2 linked regions of the Duganella dendranthematis genome follow. The protein of the gene in region 2 binds, or shares a complex with, the protein of the main gene of each other region. Links are inferred from orthologs where the notes say so. Each region holds a gene or a part of one and is shown on either strand. Other genes may lie near its edges.

Region 1 (9,694 bases), 3.0 Mb from region 2 along the record:
ATCCTCGGCCAGCTTTTGCAGCACTTCCTCGTCGGTCGATGGCGCGCCGCTCGGGGTTTTCTTGACCACCGGCAGCTTCAGCTTCTCGAAGAAAATCTCGCCGATCTGCTTCGGCGAGCCGAGGTTGAACGGCTGCTCGGCCAGCTCATGCGCCTTGGCTTCCAGCTCGACGATGCGCGCACCGAGTTCGTTCGACTGCTGCGCCAGCAGCGCGGCGTCGATCTGCACGCCGTTGCGCTCGATCTTTTGCAGCACCACCGCCGTCGGCAGTTCGATGTTGCGGTAGATGAAGTTCAGCTTCTCGTCCTTCTCCACCTCGCCGATCATGTTCTGGTGCAGGCGCAGCGTGATGTCGGCGTCTTCCGCCGCGTACTCGGTGGCGCGGTCAATCGCCACCTGGTCGAAGGTGATCATGTTGACGCCCTTGCCGCACACGTCCACGAACGGAATCGTGGTGTGGTTAAGGTGGCGCAGCGCCAGGCTGTCCATGTCGTGCGTGCGGTGCGATTCAAACACATACGATTCCAGCAGCGTATCGTGATGGATGCCTTGCAGCGACACGCCATGGTTGGCGAAGATGTGACTGTCGTACTTGAGGTTCTGGCCGACCTTGAGCTTGCTGGCGTCTTCCAGCCACGGCTTGAGCTTGGCCAGCACATGCTCGCGCTCCAGTTGCGCCGGCACGCCCTGGTAGGCGTGCGCCACCGGGATGTAGCAGGCCTCGCCCGGCTTGACCGACAGCGAAATGCCGACCAGCTGCGCCGTCATCGGTTCCAGCGAAGTGGTTTCGGTATCGACCGCGGTCAGGTCGGCGGCATGGATGCGGGCGATCCACTGGTCAAGCTGCGCGTCGGTGCTGACCGTTTCGTAAGTGGCGATGACCGGTTCGGCGAACAGGTCGCCATTCATGGAGGCTGCGCCGCCGACCGGCGCGTCCAGCGACACTTTCACGGTCGAGGCCGGCGCGCCGGCCGGCGTGCTGGCCGCCACGCCCAGTTCGCGCAGCAGCGTCTTGAAGCCGTATTTGCCGAAGAAGGCCAGCAGCGATTCCTTGTCTTCCTCGCGCGCGACCAGCGATTCACTGATCGACACCATGTGGCCGGTCAGGTCGCAGTCCAGCTTGACGGTAATCAGTTCGCGGCCCTTCGGCAGCCATGCCAGCGCATCGCGCAGGTTCTGGCCGACGGCGCCGGTGATCTTGTCGGCGTTGGCGATCACGCCATCCAGCGAATCGTAGGCGCTCAGCCATTTCAGCGCCGTCTTCGGCCCGCACTTGCTCACGCCCGGCACGTTGTCGACGGTGTCGCCGATCAGGGTCAGGTAATCGATGATGCGGTTCGGCGGCACGCCGAACTTGGCCAGCACGCCAGCCTCGTCCATCTTCTCGTTGGTCATGGTGTTGATCAGCATGACCTTGTCGTTGACCAGCTGCGCCAGATCCTTGTCGCCGGTGGACACCACCACGTTCATGCCCGCCTTGGCCGCCTCGTACGACAGCGTGCCGATGACGTCGTCGGCCTCCACGCCCTCGACCATCAGGATCGGCCAGCCCATGGCCTTGACCGCCTCGTGGATCGGCTCGATCTGCAGGCGCAGGTCGTCCGGCATCGAGGCGCGCGTGGCCTTGTATTCCGGATACATATCGTCGCGGAAAGTCTTGCCCTTGGCGTCGAATACGCAGGCGATGTAGGCGGCCGGATAGTCCGCGCGCAGGCGGCGCAGCATATTGACCATGCCGTGCATGGCGCCGGTCGGGTGGCCGTCGGCGCTGCGCAGGTCGGGCAGCGCATGGAAAGCGCGATAAAGATAGCTGGAGCCGTCTACTAACAACAGGGTATTTTGCATAGGTACTAAGTGAGGATGCTTGGGCGTGAATGCAACATTATCGCAGGTTTTGACCGGCGTCCGGCAGCGCAGCAAAGTTTAAAAATTGGCAATTACCCCGCCTCCCCCGAAGGGAAAGCACAGCGATGGGTGTCTGTTTGTTACAATGGATCATACATAAAAATTCCGCAGCCATCTCTCTGCTAAAGGCGACCCATCATGAAGCGCACTTCCCTCCTCTGGCCTGCCCTGCTGCTGACGCTCAGCGCCCACACGGCATTTGCGCAGTCGACGCCGAGCCAGGCGCCGCCAAAAATGGAAAAACTGGAAGAAGTGACCGAAGATCCGGTCACCATCAGCGCCAAGCCGGCGGAAACCAAGATTACCGAACGCCGCGATAACAGCGGCAATGTGGTCGAAGCCACCGTCAAAAGCGGTCCCAGCACTTATATCCTGCGTCCCAACCACCCGGTCGGCACCTCCGTGCCGGGCGACGCCATGAGCGGCGCCCCGCGCGGCGCGCAATGGACGCTGTTCGAATTCGACCTCGGCAAGAAAAAGAAAGCACCGGAAGACGACGCCGCGTCGGACAACAATCCACCGCCACAACCGCCTCCGGCCAAATAAACCACCACGGAACTACATACTTTTCACATGGCAGTCTTTACCCCGGTAGCGCTGGACGATGTCGCCCAGTGGATCACCCAATTTCCGCTCGGCAAAGCGCTTGAGCTCAAAGGCATCAGTTCCGGCATTGAAAACAGCAATTTCTTCCTGACGACAGAGCACGGTGAGTATGTACTCACCATCTTCGAAAACCTGTCGTTTGAACAACTGCCGTTCTACCTCAACCTGATGCGCCACCTGGCCGAGCGCGGCGTGCTGGTGCCGGCCCCGGTAGCCAATGACAAAGGCGAGTTGATCGTCGCCCTGCACGGCAAGCCGGCTTCCATCGTCAGCAAGCTGGAGGGCCGTTCGCAAATGGACCCGCAGCCGGTGCATTGCGCCGCCGTCGGCGCCATGCTGGCCAAAATGCATCTGGCCGGCCAGGATTACGCCTTGCAGCAGCCCAACCTGCGCGGTCTGGCCTGGTGGCACGCCACCACACCGGAAGTGCTGCCCTTCATCCCCGACCAGCAAGCGCACCTGCTGCGGGCCGAAGTGCACTTCCAGGACGCTTTCGCCGCCTGCGACATCTACAAGCAGCTGCAAACCGGCCCGGTCCACGCCGACCTGTTCCGCAACAACGTGATGTTTGACGGCGAGCGCCTGACCGGCTTCTTCGATTTCTACTTCGCCGGCTGCGACACCTGGCTGTTCGACGTCGCCGTCACCGTCAATGACTGGTGCATCGACCTCGACACTGGCGTGCTGGACACCGCACGCGTGCGCGCCCTGCTGGACGCTTACCACGCCGTGCGGCCGTTCACCGCCGCCGAGCACACCGCCTGGCAGCCGATGCTGCGGGCCGGCGCGCTGCGCTTCTGGCTGTCGCGCCTGTATGATTTCTACCGTCCGCGCGAAGCCGAAATGCTGACGCCGCACGATCCCGGTCACTTTGAGCGCATCCTGCGCGAACGCATCGCCACCCCGGCGCCAGGACTGTTCTGATGGAAAAACTTCCCGCACGCGCAGGCTGGCAATGGGTCAAACAGGGCCTGCACCTGTTCCGCCAACAGCCCGGTGGACTGATGGCGCTGCTGTTCATCTGCATGTTCTCGTCGTTCTTCATCCTGCTGCTGCCAGTGTTGGGGCAGATCGTCTGGTGCGTGATGATGCCGCTGTTCAGCATCGCCCTGCTGCAGGGCTGCGCCGAGGTCGACCAGGGCCGGCGCGCCATGCCGCACCTGCTGCTGGTGGGCGTGCAGTCGCCGATGCGCAAGCAGCTGTTGCTGCTCGGCGGCATCAACTGCGTGCTGATGGTATTGGCGATGGTGGCGATCTACAGCCTGTCCGGCGACGCCATCAACGCCTTGCGCGAAGCGCAGGCCAAGGGCGCGATCAAGCCGGACGATGTGGAAGGTCTGTTCAGCGGCATGCTGGCCGGATCGGCCATCTACATCATCGGCTGGCTGCTGATGTCGTTGACGGCGCCGCTGGTTTTCTGGCAGAAGATGGCACTGACCAAGGCGTTGTTCTTCAGCGTGGTCGGCGTGCTGCGTGGCATCAAGGCGTTCGTGGTCGCCGTGATCGCGCTGCACCTGATGTACTTCGTCGGCGTGCAGCTGGTGGTGCTGGTGCTGGGCATATCGAGCCTGACCGTGGCCGCCATCTTCACGCTGTTCCTGATCTCGCTGGTGCTGGTGCATTGCATGCTGTATGCCGCCTACAAGCAGATATTCGGCACGCCTCCGGCGCTGCCGGAGGTGATCGACCTGAACAAGCCGCTCTAGATTTTCTCCAGCTTGGCGATGCTCAGGTCCAGCACTTTCATGCCGGCGCTGCCGAAGTTGATCTGAGCGCGGGCGTTATTGCCGCTGCCTTCGATATTCACGATCACGCCCTCGCCGAACTTGGCGTGGGCCACCGATTGGCCCAGCCGCCAGCCGGTGCTGGCCGCCAGCGCCTTGCTGGAAATTTGCTGCGCCAGCGCCTTGTCCGAACCCACCAACGGCGCTTCGTCCCAGGCCGACTTCTTGGCGCCGAACCAGTTCGGCTGCACCTTCGGCGTCAGCCACTTCAGCGACTCTTCCGGCAACTCTTCAAAGAAGCGCGACTTCATGTTGTAGCGGGTCTGGCCGTGCAACATGCGGGTCTGCGCGAAGCTCAGGTACAGACGCTCGCGCGCGCGCGTGATCGCCACGTACATCAGGCGGCGTTCCTCTTCCACGCCGTCGTGCTCGCGCGAACTGCTCTCGTGCGGGAACAAGCCCTCTTCCAGACCGGTGATGAAGACATTGTTGAACTCCAGCCCCTTGGCCGAGTGCACCGTCATCATCTGCACCGCTTCCTGGCTAGCGGCGGCCTGGTTGTCGCCGGCCTCCAGCGAGGCGTGCGACAGGAAGGCCGACAGCGGCGACATTACGGTCGACAGCGGCGCATCCGCATCCAGGATCTCGATACCATCCTGGTTGATGATGGCGTCGCCAGCCTGCGCCTGCGACTGCGGGCCCAGATGCGCCGGCGAGCCCTGGCCGTAGCCCTCTTCCGACAGGAACTGGGTGGCGGCGCTGACCATCTGCTCCAAGTTTTCGATGCGGTCGGCGCCTTCTTTTTCGGTGGCGTAGTGAGTAAGCAGCGTGGATTGTTCCAGTACGATGCGCACCAGTTCCGGCAAGGCCATCTGCTGCGTTTCAAAGCGCACGCCTTCGATCAGTTTGACGAAGCCTGACAGCGACGTGCCCGCCTTGCCGGTGATGTACGGCACGGCGGCGTACAGCGAGATGCGGTACTGCTCGGCAGCGGCCTGCAGCGTCTCCAGCGTGCGGGCGCCGATCCCGCGCGTGGGGAAATTCACCACGCGCAAGAAGGCCGAATCGTTGTGCGGGTTGTCCATCAATTGCAGATACGCGATGGCGTGCTTGACCTCGGCGCGTTGGAAGTAACGCAGGCCGCCGTACACATGGTACGGAATGCCGGCCGAGAACAGCGCATGCTCGATCACGCGCGACTGCGCATTGGAGCGGTACAGCACGGCGATCTCGCTACGCGATGCGCCGTCATGGATCAGGTTCTTGGTTTCTTCGATAATCCACGATGCTTCGGACAGGTCTGAATTGGCTTCGTAGACGCGCACCTGCTCGCCGTGGCCGGCGTCGGTGCGCAGATTCTTGCCCAGGCGCTTGCTGTTATTGGCGATCAGGATGTTGGCCGCGTCCAGAATGTGGCCGTGCGAGCGGTAATTCTGCTCCAGCTTGATCAAATTCTTGACGTTGAACTCGCGCTCGAACGCGCTCATATTGCCGACGTTGGCGCCACGGAACGCATAAATCGACTGGTCATCGTCGCCGACGGCAAACACCACGCCGCCACGCTGGGTGCCGTGACCCGCCAGCAGCTTCAACCACTTGTACTGCAGATCATTGGTATCCTGAAACTCATCGACCAGAATGTGCTGGAAGCGCTGCTGATAATGTTCGCGCAACGGCTGGTTGCGCAGCAGCAGTTCATAGGTGCGCAGCAACAGTTCGGCGAAATCGACCACGCCTTCGCGCTGGCATTGATCGTCGTACAGCTGGTACAGCTCGACCTTCTTGCGCTCGTCGGCGTTGTAGGGATCGATCTTGTCGGCGCGCAGGCCCTGGTCCTTGGCGCCGTTGATGAAGTACATGATCTCCTTCGGCGGAAACTTCTCGTCATCGACGTTATTGGCCTTCAACAGGCGCTTGATGGCCGACAGCTGATCCTGCGAATCGAGGATCTGGAAGGTCTGCGGCAAGGCGGCGTCGCGATGGTGGGTGCGTAGCAGGCGGTTGCACAGGCCATGGAAGGTGCCGATCCACATGCCGCGCGTATTAATCGGCAACATGGCGGACAGACGGGTCAGCATCTCCTTGGCGGCCTTATTGGTAAAGGTCACGGCCAGGATACCGGAGGGCGACACTTGACCGGTCTGGACCAGCCAGGCGATACGGGTGGTCAGGACACGGGTTTTACCGGAACCGGCGCCCGCCAGGATCAGGGCGCTCTGCGCGGGCAAGGTGACAGCGGCGAGCTGTTCCTCGTTAAGGTTGTGGAGAAGATTTTGCATCCCGTGATTATACCGGGATGCAAAATTCGCAGTTCAAGCGGATGGTGCGGGAACGGCTTTGCCGTTTTGCAGGGATTCCTGCATCAGCGCTTGCATCGCGCGTTCGGCTTCGCGCACCGCGTCGGCATGCTTGGCGCTGAGCTCACCCATACGCGCACTCAGTTCACCCATCGGACGGCTGGCGGCGGTCATTTGGTCATGCAGCGCTTTCATCGGCCCTTCCTGTTCATGCAGCTTGCTCATTTTTGCGTTCAGTTCGCTCTGGCGCTCGGCCATCTGCTTTTGCAGCGGCGCCAGTTGCGCCTGCAGGAGCGCTTGCTGCGCTTGCAACGCACGTAGCTTTTCCGGGGTGCGGTCGTAGGCCATATCGCGCGCGGCGTCCTCAACGCGGCGGGAAATTTTTTCCTGGGCGCGCGCCAGCCGCTCGATTTCGCGCCGCTCACCATCCGCGTTGCGCACAGCCTGCTTGCCGATCTCAGCGCCCATAGCGCCGATTTGCTCGCCAATCGCGCTCATGATCTTCCCTTGCGCATCCATTTTCTTGCCCTGCTCCTCCAACTGGCTGCCGATGCGGTTAACCGGCATCCAGACTTCGTCCAGACGGGCCAGCATGGCGGGATCTTTGAGCACATAGGTTTTGTCGCCATCACGGAACCAGAGGAAATCGCTTTTCATCGTGGCCCGCAACTGCGCCACTTTGCGAATTTCCGCAGTGCTGGCCGCCACGGTCATGCTGTCGCTGCCGGCATGCACGATTGCGTAGGCGCTACGCTCTCCCTTCGGAGGCCGTGAACGCACCTCATCGCTCTTGATCCGCAGCACGCCTGTGTCTCCCGCCAGGCTGACCTTGGCGCCAATCACGCCCAGCAATGGCGATGGGGCGGCCGGAGCGGCGGGAGCGGCCGGAGCCGCCGGGGCGGCTGGGGCGGCTGGTGCGGCTGGCGCAGCTGGTGCGGCGGGAGCAGCCGGGGCGGCTGGTGCGATTTCTTCGGTCACCGACTCTACTGCCGCCACTGGCGCCACCGCTGCAACCGGGGCGACCGGAGAAACTTGCGCCACTAGCTCGGGTGCATCAGGTGCGTCAGGCGCATCCGGCACATCCGCGATAGCCGCCACGGCAGGCGTGGCAGGCGATTCCGCTTCCATCGGCGCGGCTGATGGTGCTGGCGCTGCCGGCGGAGGTGGGGCGGCGTGGGCATAGAACATGGCGCCGGCCGCCAGCAGGCCAGCCAGCGGCATGGCGATTTTCCAGCTGACCGGTTCAACATCGGGACGCAGCAGGCGTTTGATACGAGACATGAGATTTCCTCCGTGAGCCGCATGGGCTAATTGGGTGGTGTCGAACTGAAAGCGATCCAGTTGCGACAAGGCTTGCGCCAGCCTTTGCGGCTGGCCGAGCATACCCACGGCCAGGTCGTCGGCGATTTGTTCCCGCTCGATCCGTATCCTGCGCGATAGTGCCCAAACACTAGGGTGATAGAACAGCCCGATCTCAATCGTGCTTTGTATGAGGTTGACCAGGTAATCGTGCCGCTTGATGTGCGCCAGCTCGTGCGCCAGCAGCGCTTCCAGCAGATCGGCCGGCATGCCGGTGATCAGCGCGGTCGGCACCAGCACGATCGGCTTCCAGCAGCCGGCCGTGATCGGGCTGTCCAGCTTGTCGGCGACGCCCAGTCGTACGTGAAAATCGATGTCGAAACGGCGCGCCAGCTCGGACAAGCGGCGCTGCCAGTAAGGATCGGTGGTGTATTCACCCGGACGCGTGCGGTCCGCCACCCACTTGAGTCCGATAGCAAGGCGCAGCGCCATCAAGGCCGCGCCCGCCAGCCACAAGCCGACCACCCACGGCAGTTGCCGGCGTAACAGGTCTTTCAGACTGTCCAGCGCGCTATCGCTGATCAGGGCGCCGGCGCTATCGGTCGCGCCGGACACGGCCACGGTCTGCGCCGCGCCAAAACCGCCGCTGGCCTGCAGGTCGCTCAGTTGGAGAATGATGCTCGACAGCGGCAGCGCGGCACACAACAACATGCCGCCGCAGGCCACGGCGTAACGCGTCTGCGGACGCGCCTTGCGCAGCAGGTGCATGGCCAGCGTGACGGCCCAGCCGATCAGTAGCCCCTGCCAGATAAAATGCAGCAGTGCCCAGCCCACGGCGGACACGATAGCTGGCAGCAGGCTATTCATCGCCGCTGCCCGCCGAGAAATTGAGATTGAGATCCATGCCGCCCTCCGAGTCGATGGATGTAGAATAAATTATCTAGATTGCGAAGTCTAGAACTTTTTTTCTACATCCATCGGGGCACAGCTTTTAGTAGAGCACCACCGAGCGGATCGACTCGCCGCTCTTCATCAGGTCGAAGCCCTGGTTGATGTCTTCCAGCTTCAGGCGATGGGTGATCAGGTCGTCGATATTGAGTTTGCCTTCCATATACCAGTCGACGATCTTCGGCACATCGGTGCGGCCACGGGCGCCGCCGAAGGCCGAGCCCTTCCACTCACGGCCGGTCACCAGCTGGAACGGACGGGTAGAGATTTCCTGGCCGGCCGCCGCCACGCCGATGATGATCGACTTGCCCCAACCTTTGTGGCAGCACTCCAGCGCCTGGCGCATCAAGGTCGTATTGCCGACGCACTCAAAGCTGTAGTCGGCGCCGCCGTCGGTGAGCTGAATGATGTGGTCGACCACGTTTTCCACTTCGTTCGGGTTGATGAAGTGGGTCATGCCGAACTTGCGCGCCATTTCCTGGCGCGCCGGATTGATATCGACGCCGATGATTTTGTCCGCGCCAACCATCTTGGCGGCCTGGATCACGTTCAGGCCGATGCCGCCGAGACCGAACACCACCACATTCGCGCCCGCTTCCACCTTGGCGGTGAACAGCACGGCGCCGACGCCGGTGGTGACGCCGCAACCGATGTAGCAGACTTTATCGAACGGCGCGTCTTCGCGGATCTTGGCCAGCGCGATTTCCGGCACCACGATGTAGTTGGAGAAGGTCGACGTGCCCATGTAGTGATAGATCGGCTTGCCGTCGATGGAGAAGCGGCTGGTGGCGTCCGGCATCAGGCCGCGGCCTTGCGTGGAGCGGATCGACTGGCACAGGTTGGTCTTTTGCGACAGGCAGAATTTGCACTGGCGGCATTCCGGCGTGTACAGCGGAATGACGTGGTCATCTTTTT
Region 2 (9,605 bases):
AAGGATTTCCTGCCGATCTGCGAACAGCGCGGCGACCACGCACGCGTGACCATCTACCGCGCCTACCACGATCATCTGGACTACGCGCTGAATGCCGATGGCTGGGACGGCGACTGGTATCGCCGCGCCTTCTACGACAACGGCGCCGTCATCGGCTCGAAGGACAGCGACGAATGCCAGATCGACGCGCTGGCTCAGGCCTGGGCGGTGATCTCCGGCGCAGCGCCGGCGCAGCGCGCCAGCCAGGCGCTGGATGCGATGGAACAGCGGCTGATCTCCGAACACGATGGCCTGATCCGGCTGCTGACGCCTGCCTTCGTCAACACGCCCAATGATCCCGGCTACATCAAAGGCTACGTGGCCGGCGTGCGCGAGAACGGCGGCCAGTACACGCATGCCGCCTGCTGGGCGGTGCGCGCCATGGCCGAAGCGGGCCGCCGCGACCGCGCCGCGCGGCTGCTGGAAATGATCAGCCCTGTCAGTCACGCGCTCGATCCGGCCGCTGTCGCGGTGTATCAGGTCGAGCCGTATGTGATTGCGGCAGACGTCTATGGCGAGGCGCCGCATGTGGGACGCGGCGGCTGGACGTGGTACACCGGATCGTCCGGCTGGATGTTCCGCGTCGGGCTGGAGTCGGTGCTGGGCTTCAGCATCGAGGCTGGCACACACATCGTATTGTCGCCGCGCGTGCCGGATGACTGGCCGGAGTTCAGCATCCAATACGCCGCGCCGGATGGCGCCAGCTATCAGATCGTGGTGCACAATCCGCAGGGCTGCGCGGGTCAGGTAGTGGGCGTTACGCTGGACGGCGTGTCGCTGGCGCCGCAAGCCGGCGCGGCGCGCATTCCGTTGTCGCAGGGCGACGGCTTGCATCGTATCGAAGTGCTGTTGGGTTAAGGGGAAGCGCATGGCAGGACTGGAGATTCAAGGTGTCCGCAAGGGTTTCGGCCAGCAACCGATTTTGCGCGGCATTGATCTGAGCATCGCCGATGGCGAGTTCGTGGTGTTCGTCGGACCGTCGGGCTGCGGCAAGTCGACGCTGCTGCGCACGATCTGCGGATTGGAGACTGTCGACGAAGGCGCGGTGCGGATTGGCGGGAAGGACATGACGCACGTGCCGCCGGCGCAGCGCGGCATTGCCATGGTGTTCCAGAGTTATGCGCTATATCCGCACATGACGGTGTACGACAATATGGGCTTTGCGCTCAAGCTGGCGGGTTTGACGCCGGAGGCCATTCGCGAAAAAGTGATGCAGGCGGCAGCCATCCTGCGCATCGAGCCGCTATTGCTGCGCAAGCCGAAAGAGCTGTCCGGCGGCCAGCGGCAGCGCGTGGCGATAGGCCGCGCGATTGTGCGCCAGCCGGAGGTGTTCCTGTTCGATGAGCCGCTATCCAATCTGGATGCGGCGTTGCGGGTGCAGATGCGCATCGAGTTAAAGAACCTGCACCGCACGCTGCGTAGCACGATGATTTACGTGACCCACGATCAGGTGGAGGCGATGACGTTGGCCGACCGCATTGTGGTTCTGCGTGGCGGTGTGGTGGAGCAGGTCGGCGCGCCGCTGGAGTTGTACCAGAAGCCGGCCAATCTGTTTGTGGCCGGTTTTCTCGGATCGCCGGCGATGAACCTGATCAGCGGCGGGGTTGAAGAGATGAATCAAGGGCGGATGATGGTGCGCGTGGCCGGCGGCGCCTTGGTGGTGGTGGCGGCGCGCGCCGGAGTGGCGACCGGCGCCGGCGTAACGCTCGGCGTCCGGGCCGAACACATGGCGTTGGAGCCGGCCAGCGACAGCGACGGCATCCATGTGGTGGTGCAGGCGGCCGAGTTGCTGGGCGACGCCAGCTACGTCTATCTGACGCCGGACGGTGGCACCACGCAGTTCATCGCCCGCGTCGATGCCGAGGCGCTGTGGAAGAATGGCCAGATGGCGCGGGTGCGGGTAGCACCGGAGCGCTGGCATGTGTTCGATCAGGAAGGCGTTGCGCTGCCTTGATTGCGCAGGCCGGGACTTGACCCGGCTTTTAAAACGGCCTATATTTAGATAACTGTCTAATTAGATGTATGCCTAATGAATGCTTCCAACAGCGCCTTCAAAGCCATTGCCGATCCCGCCCGGCGCGAGATCCTGCGCCTGCTGCGCAACGGCGAGATGACGGCCGGCGATCTGGCGCAGCAGTTCGACATTAGCAAGCCGACCATGTCGCACCATTTCTCGGTGCTGGCGGAAGCGGACCTGATCACGCGTCGGCGCGAAGGGCAGACCATCTGGTATGGACTCAATACGACCGTGCTGCAAGACGTGCTGTCCTGGATGATGGACCTGGCCGGCGCCGATACCAAGGGGAGAAAAAAATGAAGCCACGCGCAATCATGCTGTGCTTCTTGATGATCCTGGCCATGGCGGCCGTCACCGCGTATTACTATTCGTCGCTGCCCGAAATCATTCCGGTGCACTGGAACGCGGCCGGCAAGGTCAATGGCTACGGCGGACGCTGGCAACTGTGGCTGGCCGGTCCGGGCACCATGACCGGCATGCTGCTGTTTGCGATGGCGATACCGTGGCTGTCGCCCGAAAAATTTGAAGTGAAAAGCTTCCCGGAGACCTATAGCTATATCATGGCGGCGGTGGTGGCGCTATTTGGCGGCATCGAGATTATCATGCTATGCGGCGCGCTGGGTGTGCAGCTGCCGACGGTACGCGTACTGCTTGCCCTGATCTTGCTGGCGCAGGTTTTGATCGGCAACTCAATGGGTAAGGTACGCCGCAACTTCTTCATCGGCATCCGCACGCCGTGGACGCTGGCCAGCGAAGCGGTGTGGTACGCCACCCATCGACTGGCGGCGCGGCTGATGGTGGCCAGCGGCTTGCTTGGCCTGCTGGCCGTGTGGCTGGCCGCCCCGTACTGGGTGCTGTTGGTGCTGATGAGTGCATGGGCGCCGCTGGCGGCAGCTTATTCGCTGCTGCTGTATAAACGTCTTCCTCAGTAATTGGAGAAAAGTATGCGTTTCAAATTCATGTTGCCGTTGTTGATGGTGTCGGTATCGGCGATGGCTGCGCAACGGCCGGTATCGGTGGAAGTGGGCGGCGGCGCCGTCTATGGCACCGAGCTGACACCGGATGGCGTGAGCGGCAAAGTCCCGGTGGTGGTGCTGCACGCCGACGCCGGCCCCACCGACCGCGATGGCAACAGCACCACGCAGTTCGGCGCCAACGATGCCTTGCGCTTGCTGGCCGAAGCGTTGGCAAAGAAAGGCATCGCCTCGATCCGCTACGACAAGCGCGGCGTCGCCGCCAGCGCGCTGCCAGTGTGGAAGGAAGAGGATCTGCGCCTGGATGACTGCATCGGCGACGCTACGGCGTGGCTGAAAAAGTTGCGCAGCGATGCGCGCTTTTCGCGCGTGGTGATGGCCGGTCATGGCGAAGGCGCATTGATCGCGTCCGAAGCTTGCGAGCAGGGCGGGGCCGATGCCTGCGTACTGATCGCGGGCACCGGCCGTTCGGTCGAAGAACTGCTGCGCGAACAGATGAAGGAGCAATTGCCGCCGCCAATGCAGGCTGAAAGCGACCGCATTCTGGATGAGCTCAAGGCCGGAAAAACCACCAGTAATGTGCCGCCGCCACTGATGTCGGTGTATAACCCGGACGTGCAGCCCTATCTGATCTCCGCGCTACAGCACGACCCGCGCAAAGCCATCGCCGCGTTAAAAATGCCGGTACTGATCCTGCAAGGCAGCACCGACATGCAGGTTAAGGCGGACGACGCCAAGGCGCTGGCGGAAGCTGCGCCGAAGGCCCGGCTGGTGACCGTCGACGGCATGAACCACATCCTGAAACTGGTGCCGGATGACGAGGCCCAGCAAATGAATTCTTACGCTACGCCGACGCTGCCGGTGGCGCCGCAACTGATCGACGCCTTGAGCAGCTTCGTCAAGGCGCCGTAAGCACGGGGTATCAGGCGATATTGTCGGCGCCTGGTGCGCCGAACAGTTGCTGCTTGAGGAGGTGCAGCTGGTCGCGCACTTGCGCGGCCTTTTCGAATTCCAGATTCTTCGCGTGATCCAGCATGGCTTTCTCCAGCCGCTTGATCTCCTTGCTGATCTGCTTCTCGCTCATCGATTCGTACTTGGCCGCTTCCTGCGCCACCTCCAGCGTTTCCTTCGCGTCCTTCTCGTTGTAGACACCATCAATCATGTCCTTGATGATCTTCTTCACGCCGCGCGGCACGATGCCGTTGGCTTCATTGAAGGCGATCTGCTTGGCGCGCCGGCGTTCGGTCTCGCCGATGGCGCGCTCCATCGAATCGGTCATGCGGTCAGCGTACAGAATAGCGACGCCGTTCAGGTTACGCGCCGCGCGGCCGATGGTCTGGATCAGCGAGCGATCGGAACGCAGGAAGCCTTCCTTGTCCGCGTCCAGAATCGCCACCAACGACACCTCCGGCAAGTCCAGACCCTCGCGCAGCAAGTTAATCCCGACCAGCACATCAAAGGTGCCGATGCGCAGGTCGCGCAGTAACTCGACGCGCTCCACGGTTTCGATATCGCTGTGCAGGTAGCGCACCTTGATGCCATGGTCGCTCAGGTACTCGGTCAGCTGTTCGGACATGCGCTTGGTCAGCGTGGTCACCAGCACGCGCTCGTTCTTGGCGACGCGGTCTGTGATCTCGGACATCAGATCGTCCACCTGCGACAGGGCAGGGCGTACGATCACCAGCGGGTCTACCAGGCCAGTCGGCCGCACCACTTGCTCTACCACCTGGTCGGCATGGGACTTTTCGTATTCGGCCGGCGTGGCGGAGACAAAGATGGTCTGCCGCATCTTGCCTTCGAATTCCTCGAATTTCAGCGGACGGTTGTCCAGCGCCGACGGCAGGCGGAAGCCGTAGTCGACCAGGTTGGTCTTGCGCGAACGGTCGCCGTTGTACATTGCGCTCAACTGGCCCACCAGCACGTGCGACTCGTCCATGAACATCAGCGCGTCTTTCGGCAGATAGTCCACCAGCGTTGGCGGCGGTTCGCCCGGCATGGCGCCGCTGAGGTGACGCGAGTAGTTCTCGATGCCCTTGGTGAAGCCAATTTCCGCCATCATCTCCAGGTCGAAGCGGGTGCGCTGTTCCAGGCGCTGTTCCTCAATCAGCTTGTTCTCCTTGCGGAAGAACTCCAGCCGGTCGCGCAGTTCCAGCTTGATGGTCTCGATCGCGCGCAGCACGGTGGAGCGCGGCGTCACGTAGTGCGAGCCGGGATACACGGTGAAGCGCGGAATCTTCTGCTTGACGCGGCCGGTCAGCGGATCGAACAGCTGGATCGATTCCAGTTCGTCGTCGAACAGGTCGAGGCGCACCGCGAGGTCCGCATTCTCGGCCGGGAAGATGTCGAGCGTATCGCCGCGTACGCGGAAGGTGCCGCGCCCGAAGTCCACTTCATTGCGCGTGTACTGCATCTGGATCAGGCGCGCGATGATGTCGCGCTGCGAGACGCGATCCTTCTGGCGCAGCGTCAAAATCATCTGGTGGTATTCGTTTGGATTACCGATACCGTAGATGGCCGACACGGTCGCCACGATCACCACGTCGCGCCGCTCCATCAGCGACTTGGTGCACGACAGGCGCATCTGCTCGATATGCTCATTGATGGACGAATCCTTTTCAATGAACAGGTCGCGCTGCGGCACGTAGGCTTCCGGCTGGTAGTAATCGTAGTAGGAGACGAAGTATTCGACCGCGTTCTCCGGGAAGAATTCGCGGAACTCCGAGTACAGCTGCGCCGCCAGCGTCTTGTTCGGCGCGAACACGATGGCCGGACGGCCCTTGCGGGCGATCACGTTGGCCATTGTATAGGTCTTGCCGGAACCGGTCACGCCCAGCAGTGTCTGGAAGAACAGGCCATCGTCGATGCCTTCGCACAGCTGGTCGATCGCCACCGGCTGGTCGCCGGCGGGCGGGAAGGGCTGGTGCAATTTGAACGGCGAATCGGGGAACGTCACCACGGTTGCCTTGGGGAATTCTGCTACAGGTAAATCAGCCATCGTGCTCAGACCTTTGTTAGAATAATGGCCTGCCAGCGGCCTGAAGTCGGTATTTTAGGGGCGCTGTCTATACATCTCTGCTGCGAACCGCTTCCAATCGAATCCAATCTTATCATGACGAATCCTAGCTTGTTCAGCGCCATCGACATGGCACCGCGCGACCCTATCCTGGGTATTACCGAGGCGTTTAACGCCGACATCAACCAGAACAAAATCAATCTGGGTGTTGGTGTTTATTATGACGATAACGGTAAGGTGCCTCTGCTATCGTGCGTACAGAAAGCGGAAGAAATCCTGATCGCCACGCCAGCGCCGCGCACCTACCTGCCGATCGAAGGTCTGGCGGCCTACGACAAGGCAGTGCAAGAGCTGGTATTTGGCGCCGACAGCGCTGTAATTCAAGAGAAGCGTGCGGTCACCGTGCAAGCCATCGGCGGCACCGGCGCCCTGAAGATCGGCGCCGACTTCCTGAAGCGCTTTGCGCCGGACGCCGAAGTCTATATCAGCGACCCAAGCTGGGAAAATCACCGCGCGCTGTTTGAAAGCGCCGGTTTTAAGGTCAATAACTACGCGTACTTCGACGCGGCGACCCACGGCGTCAATTTCGCCGGCATGATCGCCGACCTGAAAGCCATGCCGCGCGGTTCGATTGTGCTGCTGCACGCCTGCTGCCACAACCCGACCGGCGCCGACCTGACCGCAGACCAGTGGACCGAAGTCATCGGCACCATCAGCTCGGGCGGCCTGGTGCCCTTCCTGGACATGGCTTACCAGGGCTTTGGCGCCGGCATCGCGGAAGATGGCGAAGTGGTGCGCCGCTTCGCTGCCACCGGCGGCCCGCTGCTGGTGTCGAACTCGTTCTCCAAATCGTTCTCGCTGTACGGCGAGCGCGTGGGCGCGCTGAGCGTGGTGGCAGCATCGGCTGACGAAGCGGCCCGCCTTATGTCGCAACTGAAGCGCGTGGTGCGCACCAACTATTCCAATCCTCCGGTACACGGCGGCAAGGTAGTAGCCACCGTGCTGACCACGCCGGAACTGCGTCAGCTGTGGGAAGACGAACTGGCCGGCATGCGCGTGCGCATCAAAGAAATGCGCGAAGCGTTCGTGCAGAAGCTGGCTGCCAAAGGCCACGACTTCGCCTTCGTGCGCGACCAGATCGGCATGTTCTCGTACTCGGGCCTGAGCAAGGCGCAAGTGGAGCAGCTGCGCGCTGAATCGATCTACGCCGTGGACACCGGCCGCATTTGCGTGGCGGCGTTGAATTCGCGCAATATCGACATCGTTATTGACGCCATCGCCAAAGTGCTCTAAAATCTCGTTTCTTCGCGCTGCGTTGTACAGCACGTGAAGGATGGCAACATGAAATACCGCAGTAAATCGCATCTTGCTGATGTGAAAGAAACAGTATAAAATGTTGCCTCTATTCCCTGATAGCTCAGTTGGTAGAGCGACGGACTGTTAATCCGCAGGTCCCTGGTTCGAGTCCAGGTCGGGGAGCCAGAATACTAAAAGCCCAATCTTTCGAGGTTGGGCTTTTTACATTTGAATGATTGATATGGAAAACAACGATCAGCGTTACCTGGTGCAGCAGAACAAAATCAGCGACGGCGACATGAAGCCGCCGGTATTCGCCAAGGTCATGCGCAGCAAAGAGGGCGTGTTTGAAGGCGTCTCCTTTATCAAGAATAAAGAGAAAGCCACCGTGATGACCATCGCGGAAGCGGAAGAGGCGATTGCCTGGGCCACCAAAAAGAAGCCAGGCGCCCAGGAATACGCCACCAAGATCATCTGCCTGGGGCAGTAAGCTAAATCGGGCTAAAAAAACCTGTTTTAGCTCTAGGCAAATCGGCTTCTGACCGATACAATTCGGGCCTCAATTCCCTGATAGCTCAGTCGGTAGAGCGACGGACTGTTAATCCGCAGGTCCCTGGTTCGAGTCCAGGTCGGGGAGCCACAATTTAGAAGCAGCACAATTCCCTGATAGCTCAGTTGGTAGAGCGACGGACTGTTAATCCGCAGGTCCCTGGTTCGAGTCCAGGTCGGGGAGCCAGAACACTGAAAAGCCCAATCTTCGCGGATTGGGCTTTTTGCATTTCAGAGACTCTTTCTTGCGGATTGTGGCGTTCACGGATTTTGCATTTTTGCACCGAAAGTTCACAAAACACACGATTCAGGTAGACGAGAATCTTGCACCTCGGTATTCTGGATCTGATTTCCGCCACAGAGTGGAATGCGTTTTCATCTAAAGAAAGTAACAGAGGTAGAAATATGAGCGGCGAAAACGAAGCGATTGTCTACGGCACGGAAGACTTGTTGTCGAGTCTGTGCAACTCGGTCACCCGGGTGCTGAATGTGGCAACGCAAAGCAAGGTGAATTATTCCGGCATGGTGCAGCGGATTACCAAGGTCGGCCTGAAGCCCGACATCGGCTGTTTCGTGCTGTTTGACGGCGGCTTTACCGGCCTAGTGGTGCTGAACTTTGCCGCCGATACCGCGATGGAAATCTACGAGCGCTACATGCTGCACATGGGCATGCCGAAGTCGGAACTGGCCAGTTCGCACACGTCGGACGAAGTGTCCAACATCCTCGGCGAGCTGATGAACCAGATCGTCGGCGACTTCACCGGCAAGATCCGCCGTGAGCTGCAAACCAACATCACGCAGAATCAGCCGAAAATGCTGGTGCTGAACAAGCAGATCGTGCTCAGCGTCGATACCCCGCTGGACCGTCCGGAAATGCGCCGCGTCAGCTTCTATACCGAGAAGAGCAACATCTTCTACCTGGAACTGGCGATCGACCGCACCGAGTTCATCCGTCTGCACGATTTCGACTCCAGCGAAATCAGCGATCCGGATGCGCTGCTGGACCAGGAGCGCGACAGCCAGAAGTCGGCCAGCGCGCCGGCCGTGTCGTCCGCCGATGACGAAGCCGACGAATTGCTCAAATCGCTCGGCATGTAACCCCTCCCCACCACGGCCAGCCTGCGCTGGCCGTGCGTCATTTGCGCAACAGCGCAGCCGCCGTATCTCCCCGCCAAGCTTGTCGAACGCACCACACTGTGGACAAGCCGACACGCGTAAACCACTGAATATTCAGTTATTGCATATGCTTAACCGAATTTCTAACAGTTAATTTGGTTTTAGATATATTCAGCTTGCAATACCCACTATCAATAAAAGAAAATATCGCCTTTCAAAAAAGTCAGTGCACTATTGCTAGTTTCCGCAACGGCGTAGAGGCCTTGCGCTACCACGATCACGACAGATGACCGGGTGGTGACCAAAAATAAGAGAAAGCAGGAGACAACTGTTTCTAACTCTTTGCACTACATTTAAATCGGGAAATTGAATGATCAAACTGTCGAAGATGCACAAGCGCCTGCTGGCGCTGAGCGCCGTGTTGCCTATCGGTACCGCCCTGGCCCAGACTGACGCCGCCAGCACCACCCAGCCACAGCTGGAAACCGTGACCGTGACCGCCCAGCGCCGCGCGGAAAACATCAAGGATGTACCGGTCTCCGTGACCATGCTGAGCGGCGAAAAGCTGGACGTGCTGCTGTCCGGCGGCCAGGACATCCGT

Evidence for each region.
Region 1: the proteins of uvrB (region 2) and HH213_RS15815 are in contact, whole or in part, in a crystal structure (PDB 7EGT), measured with the Thermus thermophilus proteins. The link is inferred for Duganella dendranthematis from one-to-one orthologs. Residues at the interface, in WP_096411307.1 of Thermus thermophilus: Glu23, Leu25, Arg26, Asp27, Gly28, Glu29, Arg30, Phe31, Arg55, Glu326, Asp327, Phe328, Glu379, Ser382, Gln383, His398, Gly400, Arg401; in WP_096412145.1 of Thermus thermophilus: His654, Arg656, Phe657, Gln666, Asp668, Glu669, Lys680, Arg681, Leu682, Ser683, Lys685, Tyr686, Ala687.

Annotation. Positions count from the first base shown.
Region 1 is NZ_CP051684.1:3,463,397-3,473,090, reverse strand. Bases 3,865-6,848 are described here. They hold HH213_RS15815 (UvrD-helicase domain-containing protein), read right to left. Parts: upstream 6,515-6,848; coding sequence 4,214-6,514; downstream 3,865-4,213. Other genes in these bases: HH213_RS30555 (M56 family metallopeptidase), read right to left, coding at 6,548-6,848; HH213_RS15820 (BPSS1780 family membrane protein), read left to right, coding at 3,865-4,217. Outside these bases: polA (DNA polymerase I), read right to left, coding at 1-1,845; HH213_RS15830 (hypothetical protein), read left to right, coding at 2,044-2,451; HH213_RS15825 (homoserine kinase), read left to right, coding at 2,479-3,435; more of HH213_RS15820, read left to right, coding at 3,435-3,864; more of HH213_RS30555, read right to left, coding at 6,849-8,698; HH213_RS15805 (S-(hydroxymethyl)glutathione dehydrogenase/class III alcohol dehydrogenase), read right to left, coding at 8,823-9,694. UniProt on the Escherichia coli protein: A helicase with DNA-dependent ATPase activity. Unwinds DNA duplexes with 3'-5' polarity. Translocates on single-stranded DNA with 3'-5' polarity. Initiates unwinding more efficiently from a nicked substrate than double-stranded DNA.
Region 2 is NZ_CP051684.1:455,550-465,154, reverse strand. The notes cover bases 3,508-6,402. They hold uvrB (excinuclease ABC subunit UvrB), read right to left. Parts: upstream 6,062-6,402; coding sequence 3,953-6,061; downstream 3,508-3,952. Other genes in these bases: HH213_RS02245 (amino acid aminotransferase), read left to right, coding at 6,140-6,402; HH213_RS02255 (alpha/beta hydrolase), read left to right, coding at 3,508-3,942. In the rest of the region: HH213_RS02275 (GH36-type glycosyl hydrolase domain-containing protein), read left to right, coding at 1-897; HH213_RS02270 (ABC transporter ATP-binding protein), read left to right, coding at 908-1,993; HH213_RS02265 (autorepressor SdpR family transcription factor), read left to right, coding at 2,069-2,356; HH213_RS02260 (SdpI family protein), read left to right, coding at 2,353-2,988; more of HH213_RS02255, read left to right, coding at 3,001-3,507; more of HH213_RS02245, read left to right, coding at 6,403-7,336; HH213_RS02235 (hypothetical protein), read left to right, coding at 7,581-7,829; HH213_RS02220 (DUF3334 family protein), read left to right, coding at 8,294-8,986; HH213_RS02215 (TonB-dependent receptor), read left to right, coding at 9,375-9,605. UniProt on the Escherichia coli protein: The UvrABC repair system catalyzes the recognition and processing of DNA lesions. A damage recognition complex composed of 2 UvrA and 2 UvrB subunits scans DNA for abnormalities.